2 linked regions of the Magnetospirillum sp. XM-1 genome follow. The protein of the gene in region 2 binds, or shares a complex with, the protein of the main gene of each other region. Links are inferred from orthologs where the notes say so. Each region holds a gene or a part of one and is shown on either strand. Other genes may lie near its edges. The genes, in order: XM1_RS15135 and smc.

Region 1 (4,191 bases), 2.0 Mb from region 2 along the record:
TTGACCTTGGCTTCCATCTGGATGGGCAGCGTGCTGGGCCCGCCGATCAGGTTCTCGAAGCCGAGCAGATAGGTGTAGAGGTTGGGCAGCACCAGGTAATAGACCATGGCGGCGCCCAGCGCGAACAGGATGGGGGTCGCCGCCAGGAAGGGCAGGAAGGCCTGCTTCTCGTGCTTGTACAAGCCCGGCGCCACGAAGGCCCACAACTGCCCCGCCCAGACGGGAAAGCACAGCGCGGCGCCGGCGAAGGCCGACACCTTCATGAAGGTGAAGAACGCCTCGGTGGGCGCGGTGTAGATCAGGCGGCGGTTGCCGCCCTTGGCCAGGGCCGCCTTGGAATAGGGCTCCAGCAGGAACTCGTAGATGTCGTTGGAGAAGTAGTAGCAGATCCCGAACGCCACGATGAAGGCGATGGCCGACCAGATCAGCCGCCGGCGCAGCTCGATCAGGTGCTCGAGCAACGGCATGGTCTTGTCGTCGTGGGACTGGCTCAAAATTCGTCCTCTAGGGTTCCGGCGGGCGGGCGGGCGCCTCGGCAGGCTTGATCTCTTGCGGGGCGGGCTCGGTCACCGAGGCCAGCATGGGCGGCGCCACCTCGGCGGCGGAATTGGCGTCGAGCGCGGGAAGCTCCATGGCCTTGGCCATCTCGCCGGTGGGATCGATGGCCTTGTCAACTTCCTGGCGCAGCAGGTTGACATCCGACACCTTGGACACCTGCTTCTTCAGCTCGTCCAGTTCGGATTCGCGGACCATGTCGTCCATGCCACGGTGGAACTCGGCCGCCATCTCGCGGGCCTTGCGAGTCCAGCGCCCCATCTGGCGCAGGACCACGGGCAGATCCTTGGGTCCGATGACGATCAGGCTGACCACGGCGATCAGCGCCATCTCGTCCCAGCCGATGTCGAACATCCGGCGGGTCCCGGACTAGGGCTTGGGAGCGGATTCGGGGGCGGCGGCCGGCTTGGCGGCCTGGGCTTCCGTCACCTGGGGCTGCGGCTGAGGCGCGGCCTGGGCGGCGCCCTCCTCCTCGTCCTTCAGGCCGTGCTTGAAGGCCTTCACGCCCTTGGCCATGTCGCCCATCAGCTTCGGAATCTTGTTGGCGCCGAACAGCAGCAGCACGATGACCAGAACGATGAGCCAATGACCGATACTCATGCTACCCATGCCACAACACTCCTCGTACGTCACTGCCGTGCAAACCGGCCGGCGGCGGATCATCGCAAAAGAAAAGCAACACCGCAATGGCGGCTTTGCTCCTTAAAGGGGCTTGCGGCTTGGTTTGGAAAGGATGAACACCGCGCCCGCCGTGCAGGTGGCCCCCATGGTCGCCATAGCCCACCAGGGAGCCTGGGTGAACCCCACCACGTAGACGATGCTGACCGCCATGCTGGAAAGCGCGATGACCTTGGCGTAAAGGGGAATCACCCGGTTGATCTCCCAGTCGCGCAAGGGCGGGCCGAACACCTTGTGATAGAACAGCCAGGCGTGGAAGCGGTCCGACGACTTGGCGAAGCACCACAGCGCCACCAGCATGAACGGCGTGGTCGGCATCACCGGCAGGAAGGCGCCGACAATGCCTAGGCCGACGAAGGCCCAGCCGATGATCATCAGCGCGATCTTGCGGCCCGTTTCCAAGGATTACTCTCCGATGCCCAACAGCGTCTCGTCGTCCAGCAGGTCCAGCTGGGTCTCGTCCTCTTCCGCCGTGTCCACCAGCCGCGAGTCCTCCACCGCCCGGTTGCCATAGGCGCCGGCGGCGGCCCTGGCATCCAACAGGCCGGCGGCCTCCAACTCCTTGACGCCCGGCAGGTCGGACAGCGATTCCAGGCCGAAATGGTCGAGAAAGCCGTCGCTGGTGGCCCAGGTCAGCGGGCGGCCGGGCGTGCGGCGGCGGCCCTTGGGGCGGATCCAGCCGGCGGCGAACAGGATGTCGATGGTGCCCTTGGATAGCGCCACGCCGCGAATTTCCTCGATCTCGGCCCGGGTCACCGGCTGGTGGTAGGCGATGATCGCCAGGGTTTCCACCGCGGCGCGCGACAGCTTGCGCTCCTGGGTGCGCTCCACCTTCAGGGATTCGGCCAGATCGTCGGCGGTACGGAAGGCCCAGCCGTCGCCCCGCCGCGCCAGGGTGAAGCCGCGCGCGGCGTAATGGGCTTCCAACTCCGCCAGTAGTTGAGGAATGTCGACGCCGTCCGGCAGGCGCTCGGCCATGGCCCGTTCCGGGACCGGCTCGGCCGAGGCGAAGATCAGCGCCTCGACGATGCGCAGGTGTTGCGGGTCGATGGTCATTCCTCCCTCCCCTCGCCCTGCCCGGCGCGGATGTAGATGGGCGAATAGGCGGCGCCGTCCTGGCGCAGCACCAGCTTGCCCTGCTTGGCCAGCTCCAGGGCGGCGACGAAGGTCGAGGCCACCGCCGACTTCATCTTCAGTTCGTCGCCCTCGATGGCGGGAAGATAGGCCATCAGCACCGACCAGTCGGGCAGGCTGCCGATGCCCAGCATGGCTTCCAGGCGGGCCAAAGCGTGCTCCACCGACCACAGATCGGGGGCCTCCACCGTCAGGGTGCGCACCGAATTGCGCACCACATGGTCGGCATAGGCTTTCAGCAGGTCGTAGAGGTCGAGATCGAAGATGGAGCGGCTTTTCACCTCGATGTCCTCGGGCGCGCCGCGGGCGAAGACGTCGCGGCCCAGCAGGCGCCGGGTGAACAGCGATGCGCCCGCCTTCTGCATGGCTTCCAGGCGTTGCAGGCGGAAGGCCAGCGCGGCGGCCATCTCGGCCGGGCTCAGTTCCTCGCCCGGCTCGGGCTCCGGCTCGGGCAGCAGCAGGCGGCTCTTGAGATAGGCCAGCCAGGCGGCCATCACCAGGTATTCGGCGGCCAGGTCGATCTGCTCGCGCCCGACCTTCTGAACGAATTCAAGGTATTGGTCGGCCAGCTTCAGGATGGAGATCTTGGCCAGGTCTACCTTCTGGTCGCGGGCCAGCTGCAGCAGGACGTCCAGCGGGCCTTCCCAGCCGTCGAGGTCCAGCAGCAGCCGCTCGGCCGGGGCGCGCTCGGGCCGGTCCTCCTCGAAGGCGAAGCTCGGCGCGCGACTCACGGCCCCAGGGCCCTCACCAGGAAGCGGCCGATGGCGTCCACCGGACCCTGGACCAGCCAGCGGAACACGTCCAAATCCATGCCGATCTGGTTGCCCAGCATGGGGAACAGGAACAGGGCGGCGATCAGGATCAGCATTCCCGCCTTTTCCAGGCGCGCCAGCCGCCAGGCCAGCGGGGCCGGCAGGATACCCACCGCCACCCGCCCGCCGTCCAGCGGCGGAATGGGGATCATGTTGAACACCGCCAGCAGCAGGTTGAAATAGATGGCGTTGTCGAGATTGAGGAAGTACCAGCCGCGCACCGGATCGGGCATCACCGGCACCAGACGCACCGCCAGCACGGCGATCACCGCCAGGGCCAGGTTCATGGCCGGTCCGGCCGCCGCGACGATCACCATGTCGCGGCGGGGATTGCGCAGGCGGTTGAAATTGACCGGCACCGGCTTGGCCCAGCCGAACATCACGCCGCCTAAGGCCAGCAGCATGCCGGGCAGGATGATGGTGCCGAACGGGTCGATATGCTTCAGCGGGTTGAGCGAGATGCGGCCCAGGCGGTCGGCGGTGTCGTCGCCGCAGGCCTTGGCGGCATAGCCGTGCGCCGCCTCGTGCAGGGTCACGGCGAAGATCAGCGGAATCGCCCAGATGGTGATGCCGAACAGCAGCCCACCCAGATCGCCCATCATGGGGACAGGCCAAGCAGCGAGGCGACCCGCTCCTCGGCGGCCTTGCGGTCGAAGGGAACCCGCTTGCGCTTTTGCGCCAGGCCATGGGCCACCCGCACCTCGGCCGCCGCGCTCAACGGGCGCAGTTCGGACGCGATGGCGGTCATCTCTTCCATGTCGCCGTTGCAGTGAAGCACCACGTCGCAGCCCGCCTCCAGACTGGCGCGGGTGCGGTCCTCGAACGTACCGCCCAGCGCCTTCATGGACAGATCGTCGGAGATCAGCAGGCCGTCGAAGCCGATGGCGCCACGGATCACCTTGTCGATCACCATTCTTGAGGTGGTGGCGGGATGGGCGGCGTCAAGGGCGGTGTAGACCACATGGGCGGTCATGGCCCAGGGCGCGTGGCGATAGGCGTGGAAGGGCGGAAA
Region 2 (8,394 bases):
TTGGTGCAGGTGACGGTCAACGTCGAGACCGGATAGCCGTTGACCATCCCCTCGGTCACCGGGCTGGGACCCGAGGCCTCGCAATTGGTGCGGCTGGCCTCGACGATCCGCTGGATGTGCTCGCGCGCGTCGGCCCGCGCGTCGCCCATCACCTGGATGGACAGCATCTCGTTCCACTTCTCGGCGTTCTGGCCGGGCGGGAACAGGTGAGTGGTCAGCGCGTTCTGCCCACGGACGGTGCCGGCCTCCTGCCAGCCGGCAGGGGGCAGCAGCAGCAGGCGCTCGGTCAACTCGCTGCCCCGGGAAGGCTCGGGCGTCTGGGCCGGGCGGCCCGGCTGGCGTATCTGGGCGGTGGCGGGAAGCGCTGTAGCGGCGGCCAGCGACAGGGCGCAGAGCAGGGCAAGCTTTCGCATCGTCATTCCCGGTTCCTCGAATAAGCCTTGGCCAAAGCGTGGCGGGCCACCTTGCGCATCAGGGTGGGCAGCGCCTGGTCCTCCAGCCGGTCCAGCGGGCACCATACACCACGAACCGCCGCCTGGGCAGGGGTGCGCCCGGCGGCGACGGCCAGTTCCAGATGAAAATGGGTGAAGGTGTGGGTCACCAGCCCGGGCAGCAGCGTCCACGATTTCGGCGCCAGCGGCGCGGCCGGCACCGCCTCGTCCAGGCTCCACCCGGAGTCCCGCCATTCGGTGGAGGGAAATTCCATCATGCCGCCCAGCAAACCCGTAGGGGGACGGCGGCGCAGCAGCACCGAACCGTCGGGCGCCGTCAGCCAGAAGGCGACGCCCTTGCGCGTCGGGCGCTCGGGCCTAGCCGTCTTGGCCGGCAGGGTCTCGGCGATGCCCAACCCTTGGGCGCGGCAGGCGGACCGCCAGGGGCAAAGGCCGCAGGCCGGGCTTTTCGGCGTGCAGATGGTGGCGCCCAGGTCCATCACCGCCTGGGCGTAATCGCCCGGACGAAACTCTGGCGTCAGCGAGGCCGCCAGCTCCTTGAGGCGCGGCTTGGAGGCCGGTAGCGGCTCGGAAACGGCGAACATCCGCGCCATCACCCGTTCTACGTTGCCGTCCACCACCACCGCCCGCTTGCCGAAGGCGATGGCGGCGATGGCTGCTGCGGTGTACTCGCCGATTCCCGGCAGCTGGCGCAGGGATTCCTCGTCGTCGGGAAAGCGCCCGCCCCGCCATTCCGCCACCCGCTTGGCGCAGGCGTGCAGGTTGCGCGCCCTTGCGTAATAGCCCAGGCCCGCCCAGGCGGCCATCACGTCGTCCACCGGCGCGGCGGCCAGATCCTCGACGCGGGGCCAGCGGCGGGTGAAATCCCGGAAATAGGGAATCACCGCCGCCACGGTGGTCTGCTGCAGCATCACCTCGGACAGCCAGACGTGATAGGGGTCGGCGGCCGCCCCGGGAGCGTAGCGCCACGGCAGGGCGCGGCGGTCGCGGTCGTACCAGGAAAGCAGGATCGGGGCGAGGTCGGCATCGAGCATGCCCCGACCATAGTGCAAATTCCCGCCCTCGGGTATGCTGAGGCCATGGCCGATGCAAAGACCAAGACATCCGACGAGCGCCGCACCCATGGATTGGTGTCCATCGCCGTGCCCAGCGACCGGGTCACGCGGCCCGTCTTCGGCCGGCACGGCTTCGCCGGCGGCACCCTGGTGGTGGACTGGCCGGCCATCGTGGGCAGCGCCGTGGCCAGCCACACCCTGCCGCTGGGCATCAAGTTCCCGCCGAAGGAGCGCACCGAGGGCACCTTGACGGTCAAGGTGGATTCAGGCGCCTTCGCGCTCGAGATGCAGCACCTGGAACCGCTGATCCTGGAGCGCATCAACGGCTATTTCGGCTGGAAGGCGGTGGCGCGCCTGAAACTGCGCCAGGGCCCCCTGCCCGAATCCGGCAAGCCGCCGGCCGCCAGGCCCGCCGCCCCCTCCTCGCCGCCGCCCGCGCTGGACCGGCTGGCCCAGGTGGAGGACCCGGAATTGCGCGACGTGCTGGAGCGCCTGGGCCGCCGGCTGGCCCAAGGATAGGGCTAACCAAATGCTAACCCCATCCCATATACTGTTCCACAACACCGAGTGCCGCACGAAGGTGGCCGGATGAATGCGTTTCAGGATCTCGCCGAGATGACCCGCGACTACGGGCTGATCCGCTATTTCATCATGGTCACCATGGTCGTTGCGGTGCTGGTGGTGATCCTGTTCATGTGGGGCCACGTTCCCGAGGGCGCGGAAGAAGCGCCCCAGCCCGCCGCGCCGCCGGCATCCACCGCCGCCCCGACGTCCTATTGAGTCCCTACGCCTTGTGCGCGGGCGCCTCACCTCCTAATATCCCGCCCGGATTTCCGTTTCCCGGAGGGACCTCAAGGTGAAGCCGTTCATTCGTCTGCTCGGCGCCGTCGCGGCGCTGTTCCTGGTGAGCCAGACCGCCGCCGCCGCCGATCTCAGCTATCCCATCGACCAGGTCCTGGGCAAGCCCGACGCGCCGCTCACGGTGATCGAGTACGCCTCGACCACCTGCCCGCACTGCGCCACCTTCCACAAGACCACGCTGCCCAAGTTCAAGAGCGAGTGGATCGAGACCGGCAAGGCCAAGCTGATCTACCGCGACTTCCCCACCGGCCCGCGCGGCCTGTCGGTGGGCGCGTCCATGATCGCCCATTGCGCCGGCCCCGACCGCTATTTCGGCCTGCTGGCCCTGATCATGGAGCAGCAGGACAAGTGGATGCAGTCCCAGAACCCGCTGGTCGAGCTGAAGAAGCTGGCCAAGCTGGCGGGCATGGGCGAGGACAAGGTGGACGACTGCCTGAAGCGCCAGGACCTGGCCAACGCCATCAACGAGCGCGCCAAGGACGGCAACGAGAAGCTGGGCGTGGAAAGCACGCCTTCGCTGATCATCAACGGCAAGGTCGTCCCCGGCGCCATCCCCTACGACCAGCTGGACAAGGCGCTGAAGGCCGCGTCCAAGTAATAACCTCAAGGGTCCAACCCTGGTGATCCAGTTCACCAAGCTGCGTCTGTCGGGCTTCAAGTCCTTCGTCGATCCGGCGGAGCTCCTGATCGAGCCCGGCATGACCGGCGTGGTCGGCCCCAACGGCTGCGGCAAATCCAACCTCATCGAGGCGCTGCGCTGGGTCATGGGCGAGACCTCGGCCCGCCAGATGCGCGGCGGCGAGATGGACGACGTCATCTTCGGCGGCACATCGGGACGCCCCGCCCGCAACGTCGCCGAGGTGATGCTGGGCCTCGACAACACGGCGCGCACCGCGCCGCCCCAGTTCGACCGCGACGAGATCGAGGTCATGCGCCGCATCGAGCGGGGCAACGGCTCGAACTACCGCATCAACGGCGCCGATACGCGGGCCCGCGACGTCCAATTGCTGTTCGCCGACGCCGCCACGGGGGCGCGCTCGAGCGGTCTGGTCAGCCAGGGCCGCGTCGGCGCCCTGATCAACGCCAAGCCCGCCGACCGCCGCTCGCTGCTGGAAGAGGCGGCGGGCATCTCGGGCCTTTACTCCCGCCGGCACGAGGCCGAGCTGCGGCTGAAAAACGCCGAGCTCAACCTGTCGCGCCTGGACGACGTGCTCAACACCCTGGACGAGCAGTTGAAGTCGCTGCAAAAGCAGGCGCGGCAGGCCAACCGCTACCGCACGCTGTCGGAGCAGATCCGCCGCATCGAGGCCCAGGTGCTGTATCTCGGCTGGCTGGAGGCCCTGGTCGCCGTCGACGCGGCCCGCTCCGCCTTCCGCGAAGCCGAGATGAAGGTGGAGGAAGCCACCGGCCACGCCGCGAACGCCTCGGCCCAGCAGGCGGAGACCGCCGCCGGCCTGCCCGATCTGCGCCGCGCCGAGGCCGATTCCGCCAGCACCCTGCAGAAGGTGATGGCCGAGCGCGAGCAGTTGGAGGCCGAGGAAGGCCGCCTCGCCGAGCTGCGCCGCGACCTGGAGCGCCGGCTGGAGCAGGCCGGGGCCGATTTGCAGCGCGAGCATGCCCGCGCCGCCGACAGCGCCCAAGCCCTGGCCCGGCTGGAGGAGGAACGCGCCCTGCTGGCCGAGGCCGGCGAGGGCGAGGCCGAAGCCAAGCTGCGCGCCGAGGAAGCCGTCGATCTGGCCGCCGAGGCGGTGGTGGTGGTGGAACAGGAACTCTCCGCCCTGATGGAGGAGGTGGCCGCCGCCGACGCCGAGCGCGCGGCCGCACTGCGCCGCCTGTCGGAATGCGAGACCCGCCTTGCCCGCCTCGCCGAGCGTCTGGCCCAGGCCGAGCGCCAGAAGGCCGAGGTGGAGGGCGAGAGCATCGACCGCTCGGACCTCACCGCGCTGGAGATGGAGCTGGAGGAGACCCTGGAATTCCTGGAGGAATCCCGGGAACAGGCCGAAACCGCCGACCGCCGGCGGGTGGAGGCCCTGGCGGCGCGCGAATCCGCCCGCGATTCCTTCCAGGCCGCCAGCGCCGCCAAGTCCCGCCTCGCCGCCGAGGCCGATGGCCTGCGCCAGGTGCTGGCGCAAGGCAAGGCCGGCGACCATCGCCCGGTGCTGGACGACATTTCAGCCCGCACCGGCTTCGAGCCCGCTTTGGCCGCCGCCCTGGGCGAGGATCTTTCCGCCCCCATCGACGCCTCGGCGCCGCTCCACTGGGAAGATTTGGGGCCGCTGGACCATCCCCCCGTTTTGCCCGATGGCGCCGAGCCCCTGTCCCGCTTCGTCGCCGCTCCGCCACAACTGGCGCGCCGCCTCTCCCAGGTGGGCGTGGTCAAGGACATGGCTTTGGGCGAAGCCTTGCGCCCCCGGCTGGCGGTGGGCCAGCGTCTGGTGACGCCCGAGGGCGATCTGTGGCGCTGGGACGGCTATGTGGCCCGCTCGGGCGCGCCGTCGCCCATGGCCCTTCGCCTCGCCCAGCGCAACCGGCTGCGCGAGCTGGACGCGGCGCTCGACGACGCGTCCATCGGGGTGGAGGAGGCCGAGGAGAAGGTCGAGGCCGCCACCCGCGAAGTGGACACTGCCGCCGAGGCCGAGCGCCGCGCCAAGGACTCCGTCAAACAGGCAGAATCCGAGGCCGCCAAGGCCCGCGACTCCCATGCCAAGCTGTCCCAACGCTTCGCCGCCTTCGAGACCCGTCTGGCCGCCGCCACCCAGGCCTGGGAGGATTCCCGCGCCGACCATGTCCAGGCGGCCGAGGAACTGGCCGAGGCCCGCGAGGCGGTGGCCGCCTTCCCCGAATCCAGCGACGGCCGCGACAAGGTCAACATGTTGCGCGCCACCCTGGCCGAGCGCCGTTCCGTGCTGGTGGAGGCCCGCTCCGCCCTGGACGGCGTGGCCCGCGAAGGGGCCGAGCGCCGCCGCCGCCTGGATGCGCTGGACGGCGACGCCAAATCCTGGCGGGCCCGCGCCGAAGCCGCCAAGGCCCATGTGGAGGAACTGGCCGAACGGCGCGAGGAGATCGCGCTGGAGATCGAGCGCCTCGCCAGCCTGCCCGACACCATCGCCCGGCGCCGCGAGGAGCTGTTCGAGCGCCTGGAAGCGGCGGAAGCGGCGCGCAAGGCCGCCGCCGACGCACTGGTCTCGGCCGAGCAGCGTCTGGCCGAGGCCGACCGCCGCATGCGCGAGGCCGAGGCCCTGCTGGCCAACGCCCGCGAGGAGCGCATCCGGCGCGAGGCCGCCGTCTCCGCCGCCGACCAGGCCTGCCGCGCCGTGGCGGTGCGCATCGGCGAGCGCCTGGACATGACGCCCGAGCAATTGCGCGAGGTGGCCGGTCTGGTGGAGGAGGAGCGCCCCGACCCCGAGGAGCTGCAACGCAAGCTGGATCGCCTGCAACGCGAGCGCGACAACATGGGCCCGGTCAACCTGCGTGCCGAGCAGGAGGTCGAAGAGCTGGAGGCCCGCATCGCCGGCATGGTGGCGGAAAAGGACGACCTGCTGGCCGCCATCGCCAAGCTGCGCCACGCCATCGGCGATTTGAACCGCGAGGGGCGCGAACGCCTGCTGGCCAGCTTCCAGGCGGTGGACCAGCATTTCCGCGACCTGTTCGTCAAACTGTTCGGCGGCGGCCGCGCCCATCTGGCGCTCACCGAATCCGCCGATCCGCTGGAAGCCGGCCTGGAGATCATGGCCAGCCCGCCGGGCAAACGGCTGCAACAGCTGTCATTGCTGTCGGGCGGCGAACAGGCGCTGACCGCGCTGGCCCTGCTGTTCGCGGTGTTCATGACCAACCCGGCGCCCATCTGCGTGCTCGACGAGGTGGACGCGCCCTTGGACGACGCCAATGTCGACCGCTTCTGCTCGCTGGTGGAAGGCATCGCGCGCGCCACCAAGACCCGCTTCCTGATCGTCACCCACCACCGCATGACCATGGCCCGCATGGACCGCCTCTACGGCGTCACCATGGCCGAACGCGGCGTCTCCCAGCTGGTCTCGGTCGATCTCGCCCAGGCCGAGTTGCTCAGAGACAAGGTGACTCCCGCCTGACGCCACCCCCTCGGGTGGGAAGAATCTTTTCGCATCGCAGCAACTCCGCCGCCGCGACCCGTCAAATCCCCTGATTTCACAATGCAAATCAGCATATTGGCCCGGCCGGTTTGAGTCCTTGACACGGGTGGGTCCAGACCTTATGGTGCCCGCGCTTTTGGCACCAAGGGGCCAGAAGGGGGAATTTCGAGGACCGACCTATGGCTGACCGCGAGACTCCCCCGTCTTTCGATGACCTCGACGCCCGTCTGCGCGCTGCGCGCGCCAGGGAGGAAGAGGACTCGGGTCGCGGACCGGAACGGCGTGGAAAGCCGACCGGAATGGGTCTGGGGATGCGCATCGGCGTCGAATTGGTGACGAGCGTGCTGGTGGGGACCGGCATCGGTTGGGCGTTGGACGCCTGGCTGAAGACCGCCCCCTGGCTGATGGTGGTTTTCCTGCTCCTGGGCGGAGCGGCCGGCGTCATGAACGTGTACCGCCTTATGCGCGGCATGGACGAGACGGTGGGCCTGGGCCGGGCGCAACGGAGAGCCGAAGGTGCCGGAGAGGATCCGGCGAAGGACCATTAAGAGAGGCAAAGCGGTGGCTAATCCGATCGAGCAGTTCAAGATCCAGCCGTTGGTTCCGCTCAAGGTAGGGAGCGTGGACATCTCGTTCACCAATTCCTCTGCCATGATGGTGCTGTCCATCTGCCTGATCACCCTGTTCCTGACCCTGTCGGTCCGGTCCCGCGCCCTGGTGCCCGGCCGCTGGCAGTCCATGGCCGAGGTGTTCTACGAATTCATCGCCGGAATGCTGCGCGACAACGTGGGCCAGGAAGGCCGGAAGTATTTCCCCTTCATCTTCTCGCTGTTCATGTTCGTGCTGTTCGGCAACCTGCTGGGCATGATGCCGATCCCGGTGATCGGCTTCACCTACACCAGCCACGTGATCGTCACCTTCGCCATGGCGCTGGTGGTGTTCGTCGGCGTCACCGCCATCGGCTTCGCCCGTCACGGCACCCATTACCTGCGGATGTTCTTCCCGCACGGCGCGCCCATCGCGACGGCGGTCATCCTGATCCCCATCGAGCTGATCTCGTACTTCTCGCGTCCCTTCAGCCTCGCCGTCCGTCTCTTCGCCAACATGACCGTGGGTCACATCATCCTCAAGGTCATGGGCGGTTTCGTGGTGTCGCTGGGCGCGTTCTACCTGATCCCGGGCGTTGTTCCCTTCGCCTTCCTGTCGGCCATCACGGTGCTGGAATTCGGTATCGCGCTGCTGCAGGCCTATGTGTTCACCATCCTCTCCTGCATCTACCTGCACGACGCCATCCACATGCACTAAGTGGCTGGCCGGGCGGTTCGCCGGCGAGGACGTTTCGAGTTTCAATCTGTTCCGTTTTGTCCTGAAGGAGTTGAGTAAATGGAAGCGAGCGCTGCTAAGTTCATCGGTGCCGGTCTGGCTGCCATCGGCATGATCGGTTCGGGTATCGGCGTGGGCAACATCTGGGCGAACCTGATCGCCACCGTTGGCCGCAACCCCTCCGCCAAGGCCAATGTCGAGCTGTACGGCTGGATCGGCTTCGCGGTGACCGAGGCGATCGCGCTGTTCGCCCTGGTCGTCGCTCTGATGGTCCTCTTCGCCTAATCGCGAAGAGTTATCCGACGGGACGGTAGAATCCGCGGCAAAGCGCTCTACGAAGCGCCTTGCCGCGGGTCAACCGCCGCTCCGTACAGTTTTTCGGGCCTTCCCCGTTTGGGAGCTTTGGGATGCCTCAATTCGATCCCACCTTCTTTGCGCCGCAGCTGTTCTGGCTGGCGCTCACCTTCGTCACTCTGTACTTCGTGATGTCGACGGTGGCCCTGCCCAAGATCGGCGCCGTTCTCGACGAGCGTCAGCGCAAGATCGACGACAACCTCGACAAGGCCGCTCAGCTGAAGGCCGAAGCCGAGGCCG

What was found.
Region 1: the proteins of smc (region 2) and XM1_RS15135 are in contact, whole or in part, in a crystal structure (PDB 3ZGX), measured with the Bacillus subtilis proteins. The link is inferred for Magnetospirillum sp. XM-1 from one-to-one orthologs.

The regions. Positions count from the first base shown.
Region 1 is NZ_LN997848.1:3,265,645-3,269,835, forward strand. The notes cover bases 1,193-4,191. They hold XM1_RS15135 (ScpA family protein), read right to left. Parts: upstream 3,099-4,191; coding sequence 2,286-3,098; downstream 1,193-2,285. Other genes in these bases: XM1_RS15125 (YbaN family protein), read right to left, coding at 1,258-1,635; scpB (SMC-Scp complex subunit ScpB), read right to left, coding at 1,639-2,289; XM1_RS15140 (site-2 protease family protein), read right to left, coding at 3,095-3,781; nagZ (beta-N-acetylhexosaminidase), read right to left, coding at 3,778-4,191. Outside these bases: twin-arginine translocase subunit TatC, read right to left, coding at 1-494; Sec-independent protein translocase protein TatB, read right to left, coding at 505-909; XM1_RS15120 (twin-arginine translocase TatA/TatE family subunit), read right to left, coding at 925-1,164. UniProt on the Bacillus subtilis protein: Participates in chromosomal partition during cell division. May act via the formation of a condensin-like complex containing Smc and ScpB that pull DNA away from mid-cell into both cell halves.
Region 2 is NZ_LN997848.1:1,295,896-1,304,289, reverse strand. What follows is about bases 2,599-6,656. They hold smc (chromosome segregation protein SMC), read left to right. Parts: upstream 2,599-2,988; coding sequence 2,989-6,456; downstream 6,457-6,656. Other genes in these bases: XM1_RS06205 (DsbA family protein), read left to right, coding at 2,599-2,966. In the rest of the region: XM1_RS06225 (hypothetical protein), read right to left, coding at 1-419; mutY (A/G-specific adenine glycosylase), read right to left, coding at 416-1,486; XM1_RS06215 (DUF721 domain-containing protein), read left to right, coding at 1,532-2,026; XM1_RS06210 (hypothetical protein), read left to right, coding at 2,096-2,287; more of XM1_RS06205, read left to right, coding at 2,364-2,598; XM1_RS06195 (AtpZ/AtpI family protein), read left to right, coding at 6,657-7,025; XM1_RS06190 (F0F1 ATP synthase subunit A), read left to right, coding at 7,039-7,782; XM1_RS06185 (F0F1 ATP synthase subunit C), read left to right, coding at 7,861-8,085; XM1_RS06180 (ATP synthase subunit B), read left to right, coding at 8,208-8,394. UniProt on the Bacillus subtilis protein: Required for chromosome condensation and partitioning.